3 regions of the Mycobacterium burgundiense genome follow, and region 1 is predicted to be linked to each of the others. Evidence: riboswitches for the same ligand, from Rfam matches in the RefSeq annotation. Region 1 holds a riboswitch; each other region holds the start of a gene.
The links. A riboswitch is a leader RNA that binds a small molecule or an ion and turns the genes downstream of it on or off. The one in region 1 is predicted to bind thiamine pyrophosphate.

Region 1 (2,261 bases):
CCAGCCCTTGCAGCAGCGTGGATTTGCCGGACCCGCTGGCCCCCAGCAGCAATACCCGTTCGCCTGCGGCGATATCGAGGTCGAGGTCGCGCACCGCGTAGCGGGGCCGGCCCGCATGCCGCCAGGACCAGCCGCGCGCGGCGACGGCGGCACCGCTCGAGGGTCCGATCGTGCTCACCGCGTGAGGTCGCTGCGCGACCCCGTCCGGCCCGAGGCAAACCGCGACAGCGCGCCGGTCTTGGCGAGCCCGCGCACCGCGTACCAGGACAGGGCGCCGGCGATGACCGCCCCGGAGACGATCCCGGCGACGGTGTAGGTGACGGCGAATGCCGCCGCGGCCCCGGGGTACCAGAGCACGAGGTCGTTCGCCGCCATCGCGACGCCGGCGACCGCACCGGCGAGCACCGCGACCGGCAGGTTCCACACCCGATACAGGAAGATCGCGAACACCAGTTCGGCGCCCAGGCCCTGAACCAGCCCGGAAACCAGCGTCAACACGCCCCACTGGTTGCCGACCAGCGCCGAGACCGTGGCCGCGACGAGTTCACCGTAGATCGCAGCGCCGGGCTTGCGGATCACCATCGCGACCAGCACCCCCGCGAACAGCCAGCCACCGCCGGCCAACGCCTGCAGGCCGGGCAGCAGCGCGCCCAGCGGTGCGGTCAGCGGGTTGGAGGCGATGTTCCACAGCACGAAGACCAATCCGGCGGCGACGGCGAGCACGCTGGCCACCACGATGTCGACCACCCGCCAGCGATACACCCGGTTGGTGGCGCCGCGGCCGACGAAATCGGGTTCGGAAACGTTGGTCATCGGATCACACTCCCTACGCCGGCATTACCCGGACAGGTGCATACGGTCGACGGCGCTCAGCCGTCCTCTCAGCGCACTTCAGCGTGCACTCCCGCGTGGGTTTACCGAACCAAGGTAGCGCAGTCGCGAGGGCGTTCGCGCCCTGCAGTCAGCGGCGCAGGGTCCACCCCGCGGTCCGGTGATGCAGCACCGTCCGGCTCAGCGGGGCCACGTCGATGCGCCAGAACGACGCCGGCGGGGCGTCCAGGACCACGACGACGGCGGCGCGGATCACCGCGGGATGGGTGATGGCGCAAATCCGGGCGGGTCGCTCGACCAACCCTGCCAGCCAGGCCCGCACCCGCACCACCAGCTCGACGATCGACTCGCCGCCGTGCGGCGCCGCGGTGGGGTCGGTCAGCCAACAATCGAGATCATGCGGATCGACGGCGGCCAGTTCGACGCCGCTCCACCGGCCGACATCGAGGTCCGCCAGGGCCGGCTCGGGTTCGGCGGGGAGCCCGGCCAGCTCGGCGGTCTCTCGGGTACGCAACTCCGGTCCGCACAGTGCGTACTCGAAATCATCAGGGCCAGAGCCGGATTCGAGTTGGCGTCGCCCGAGCCGGGACAGTGGCTCATCCAACGCGAAGCGTCCGGCTGACGTGGCGTCGGTCATTGCGTGCGACACCAGCGTCAGCCGGACGACTTCAGTCATGGCGACTCGATGCGCGCGCTACGCGCTCGTGCCGCCGACGGTGCTCTGCTGCCGTTTGCCCTCGAGCAGCCGGGACACCAACGCGGCGAAGACCAGCCCGATGGCGGCCCACATCACGATCTGAGTGCCCAGCGAGAACAACCGGAACTCGTAGAGGTCGTCGGCGGGGAAGCCGTCGAACACGATGGTGCCGGCCGCATCCACGATGGGTCCCGGGGTCTCGTCGATGGTCGGCAGAATCAGCATCACGATCGCGACCGCGACCAGGTATCCGGCGGCGCCGGCCAACGTCGCGTTCCAGGCGCCGAGCTTGGGCGCCAACCGGCTACCGAGGTAGACGGCGGCGGCGAACAGCACCGCCGACAACGCGACCAGCAGCAGGTACAGCAGCGTGCGCTGGTTGATGGTCTCGTCGAGGCTGACCGCGGGCGGGTTCGGCGGATACTTCAGCGCCGGCACCAACCACAGCGCGACGAACATGCCCCCGGCGATCAGCACCGACAGCAACCGCGCGGACAGCTGCGCGCGGCCGTACAGCACGCAGAACACGATCGCCAGCAGCGCCGCCATTGCCACACTGAACCCCAGCAGTCCCAGCCCCATGCCGATATTGGCCTGCACCGCGCGGGTGATGGCCGCGCCCTCTTCGCCGTGGCTGTGGCCGTGCTGGTGGGCGTGTTCGGCGGCGCTGTGCAGCGCCTCACGCGCGGCGCCGACGCCGTCCTCGTAGTCGATGGCCCGATCGATCACCGGT
Region 2 (2,261 bases), 1.5 Mb from region 1:
CTCCAGCTTCACCCAGTTGGTCTGCAGCGCTTCGCGCGCCAGCTGCGCGGTGAGCACGGCCTCGGCCGCGCCGCGGCAACCCGCGGTGTTGGGCAGCGTCATGATGCCGAGCCGGTTGAGCAGATCCAAGACCCCGGTGCCGGTTTCGGCGTCGATGCGGCGCATGGCCACGGTCGTCAGTTCGGTGCCGGAGGCAACGAGCGCCTCCTCGAGTACCGCGAGGTTGGCGGCACCGCCGGTGCCCATGATCAACCGCGAGCCGAACTTGCGGTCCGCGATCGTCAGCATCGCATCAGCCACCCTGCACCGCCGTCACCACTTCCACTCGGGCGCCGTCGGAAAGCACGGTGTGCCAATCGGATCGGGGCAGTACCGCCCAGTCCAGGGCCACGGCAATCCCCTTGTCCGGGAAACCGAGGCGGTCCATCAGCGCCTCCACCGTGGTGGCCTCGTCGAGCTCGACCTGTTCGTCGTTCACCAGGATCATCACGGGACAACACTCACTTTCAATTCGTTGGCAATGCGTTCGGCGGTCCAGGGGGCAAGTAGGAAACCCGAGCGGCCGTGCCCGGCGGCCACCAGCGTGCGCTCGTCGAGGCGCTGCACGATCGGGAGATTGTCGGGGGTCATCGGCCGCAGCCCGGCACCGCACTCGGCCAGTTCGTAGTCGCCGAGGGCCGGCATCACCTCGCAGGCGTCGTCGAGCAGTTCCCGCACCCCGGCGACCGCGGGCGCGGTGTCGCGGCCGTGTTCGTACTGGGTGGCGCCGACCACCACGCCGTCGTGCCGCGGCACCAGATACACCTGCCGGCCGTGCACCCGGGCGCGAATGACGCGGCGCGGCACCGGCATGCTGCCCTTGCGCCGGCGCAGCCGCAGCACCTCGCCCTTGACCGCGCGCACCGGCAGGCCCGGCCAGAGCGACGGCGCATCCAACCCGTTGGCGATCACCACGGTCTCGGCGTCGACGTCGGCGAGATCGTTGACCGGTCCGGCCCACTGCACCCCGATTCGCTCGCAGTGGTCCGCGAGCCCCGCCACCACCGCGCGGTTGTCCACCGCCAGTTCGGTACCCGCGCAGAAGCCATGCCGGATGCCCTGCGCGAGCAGCGGTTCGATATCGCGCGCCGCGGTGGTCGGCTGCACCGGGTGGCCTTGGGCGGCCAACCAGTCCCCGACGGTCTTCAGGTCGGCGGCGTCAGCGCGGTCCACGGCCACCACCAACGACTCATGGGCGGTCACCACCTCCGGCGGCAGGCCGTCCAGATACGAGCCCGGACCCGCGGCGCGCCACAGCGCCAGCGAGGCCAGCCCGATGCGCAGCAGTTCCTCTTCGCCGGGCCAGCCCTCGCTGTGCGGGGCGAGCATGCCGCCGGCCACCCAGGAGGCCCCCGGCACCTCGGTGCGGTGCACCCGGACCGCCCAACCGTCCTGCGCGGTCCGGCGGGCCACCGACAGTCCGATGACGCCACCGCCGATGACGGCCACGCTCCGAGCGCAATCTCGGGGGCTCATGCTTCCTCCCTTCGCCGGCATGACCCGGATCAGGTGCGACGGTAAGGACCGGTTGCCGTCGAACGCGACGAGCAGGTCCACTCTCAGCCCGGTCCGCCGGGCTCCCGTGATTCCTCTTGACCAGGGTACTCACCACCCGGGCGATAGCCTGAACGGCGTGACCCCACCCATGCCGCTGCCGTTGGATCGACTGGCCACCGCCCGCTTGTATCTGTGCACCGATGCGCGCCGCGAACGCGGCGACCTCGCGGAGTTCGCCGAGGCCGCCCTCGCCGGCGGGGTCGACATCATCCAGCTGCGCGACAAGGGCTCGCCCGGGGAGCGGCAGTTCGGTCCGCTCGAGGCCGCCCACGAACTCGCGGCGCTGGAGATCCTGGCGGACGCGGCCCGCCGGCACGGCGCGCTGTTCGCCGTCAACGACCGCGCCGACATCGCCCGCGCCGCCGAATCCGATGTCCTGCACCTCGGCCAGGACGACCTGCCGCTGTACGTCGCGCGCGACATCATCGGCGCCCGGCAAGTGATCGGCCGGTCCACCCATGACGAGGCGCAGGCGCGGGCCGCGATCGAGGAATCGGTGGACTACTTCTGTGTCGGTCCCTGCTGGCCGACGCCGACCAAACCGGGCCGCGCCGCCCCGGGCCTGGAGCTGATCCGGACCGTCGCGGCCTGGCGGCCCGGCAAACCGTGGTTCGCCATCGGCGGCATCGATGAACAGCGACTACCGGAGGTCATCGAGGCCGGTG
Region 3 (2,261 bases), 1.5 Mb from region 1:
GCGTCGCCACCAGCCTGTACGAACGCCTGCCGCGCGTGGCCGCCGTGTTCGCCGAAGGCCGCGTCGACTACCGGGTGATCGCCGCAATCGTCTCGCGCACCGAACTGATCCTCGACGACGCCGACGTGGCCCGCATCGACAGCGCCCTGGCGCGCCAAGTCCACCGCTGGAACCGGCTGTCGCGCAACAAGCTCACCGAAGTACTCGACACGGCCGTCATCACCATCGATCGCCTCGCGCGTAAACCGGCCCGCAACCCCGCCGAGGACCGCGAAGTCGGAATCGGACCCGACCGCGCCGGGATGGCCGAACTCTGGGGCACCGTTCACACCCCCGATGCCATCGCCTTTGATGCGCGCCTCGAGCACCTTGCCGACACCGTCTGCGGCAACGATCCGCGCACCAAAGCCCAACGCCGCGCCGATGCCGTGGGCGCGCTGACCGCCGGCGCCACCCGGCTACCGTGCCAGTGTGGCCGCGAGGATTGCCCAACCTTCAGCGAACCCGCGCCACCGCAGCCCGAAGTCGTCGTCACCGTCATCACCGACGCGACCCAAACCATTGGCTACGCGCCCGGATTCGGCGTTCTCGACGAGAAGGCACTGGCTGAAGCAGTCGCGCGGGCCACCGCAAAGGTACGCAAGCTCGCCCACCCCGGTGAGGCCGCCGCCGAGACCGGCTACCGGCCCTCGACCGCACTGGCCGACTTCATCCGCTGCCGCGATCTGACCTGCCGCTTCCCCGGCTGCGACGCCCGGGCCGAGGTCTGCGACATCGACCACACGACCCCTTGGCCCTACGGCCCCACCCACCCCTCCAACCTCAAACTTCTCTGCCGTCGCCATCATTTGCTCAAAACTTTCTACACCGGCCCCCGCTGGTGGCAGGACACCCAGCAACCCGACGGCACCGTCACGTGGACCTCCCCCACCGGTCACACCTACACCACCAAACCCAATGGCGCCCTGTTCTTTCCGGTCCTGGCCAAACCCACCGGAGCACTCACGCTGACCAGCAGTCCACCGCCCGGTCCGATGCGCGGGGCAGCCATGCCCACCCGCGCCACGACCCGCGCACAGGAACGCCTCGCCCGCATCACCTACGAGCGCAACCGCAATGCCATGCACTACGCACTGAACCCTGAACCGCCCCCACCCTTCTGAGCCCGCACTAGCGGAACGCTGCACCGCCCACTATGGTGAGCGACGTCAAACCCACACGGGAGTGCGCACCGAGCGCGCTGAGAGGACGACTGGGGTCGTCGACCGTACGAACCTGACCGGGTAATGCCGGCGTAGGGAGTGCACTGAAATGAGTGTTTCTTTGGGCCCGATTTCGGGCAGCAGCAAGATCTATCGGGACCTGCCCGACGGCGCCCGGGTGCCGTTTCGGCGGGTACATCTGAGCAACGGCGACCACCTGGACCTGTACGACACCTCCGGTCCCTACACCGACCCGGCCGCCGTGATCGACCTGGAGGCGGGCCTGCCGAGGCGGTCGGTGACCCGGGATCGCGGTACCCAGCTGCAACGCGCCCGCGCCGGCGAGGTCACCGCCGAGATGGCGTTCATCGCCGAACGCGAGGGTGTCCCAACCGAACTCGTCCGATCGGAGGTGGCCGCGGGTCGCGCGGTGATCCCCGCCAACCACAACCACCCCGAGATCGAGCCGATGATCATCGGCAAGGCGTTCGCGGTGAAGATCAACGCCAACATCGGCAACTCCGCGGTGACCTCGTCCATCGCCGAGGAGGTCGACAAGATGGTGTGGGCCACCCGCTGGGGTGCCGACACCATCATGGACCTGTCCACCGGGAAGAACATCCACGAGACCCGCGAGTGGATCCTGCGCAACTCCCCCGTCCCGGTCGGCACCGTGCCGATCTATCAGGCGATGGAGAAGGTGGACGGCGACCCCACCCAGCTCACCTGGGAAATCTACCGCGACACCGTGGTCGAGCAGTGCGAACAGGGCGTCGACTACATGACGGTGCACGCCGGGGTGCTGCTGCGGCACATCCCGCTGACCGTCGACCGGGTGACCGGAATCGTCTCGCGCGGCGGTTCGATCATGGCCGCCTGGTGTCTGGCGCACCACACCGAATCGTTCCTGTACACGCACTTCGCCGAACTCTGCGAGATCTTCGCCCGTTACGACGTGACGTTCTCCCTGGGTGACGGACTGCGGCCGGGCTCGATCGCCGACGCCAATGACGCGGCGCAATTCGCGGAGCTGCACACCCTCGGCGAGCTCACCAAGAT

Region 2: linked by a shared signal. The riboswitch ahead of thiO (glycine oxidase ThiO) and the one ahead of RCP80_RS01815 (ECF transporter S component) in region 1 are both predicted to bind thiamine pyrophosphate.
Region 3: linked by a shared signal. The riboswitch ahead of thiC (phosphomethylpyrimidine synthase ThiC) and the one ahead of RCP80_RS01815 (ECF transporter S component) in region 1 are both predicted to bind thiamine pyrophosphate.

The regions. Positions count from the first base shown of each region.
Region 1 is NZ_OY726397.1:384,662-386,922, reverse strand. Features, by position in the region: gene RCP80_RS01820 (ABC transporter ATP-binding protein) at 1-178, opposite strand, end outside; gene RCP80_RS01815 (ECF transporter S component) at 175-813, opposite strand; TPP riboswitch at 807-918, opposite strand; gene RCP80_RS01810 (histidine phosphatase family protein) at 962-1,507, opposite strand; gene RCP80_RS01805 (CbtA family protein) at 1,526-2,261, opposite strand, start outside.
Region 2 is NZ_OY726397.1:4,305,970-4,308,230, forward strand. Features, by position in the region: gene thiG (thiazole synthase) at 1-288, opposite strand, end outside; gene thiS (sulfur carrier protein ThiS) at 293-490, opposite strand; gene thiO (glycine oxidase ThiO) at 487-1,515, opposite strand; TPP riboswitch at 1,504-1,633, opposite strand; gene thiE (thiamine phosphate synthase) at 1,685-2,261, shown strand, end outside.
Region 3 is NZ_OY726397.1:4,291,446-4,293,706, forward strand. Features, by position in the region: gene RCP80_RS20480 (HNH endonuclease signature motif containing protein) at 1-1,163, shown strand, start outside; TPP riboswitch at 1,209-1,318, shown strand; gene thiC (phosphomethylpyrimidine synthase ThiC) at 1,312-2,261, shown strand, end outside.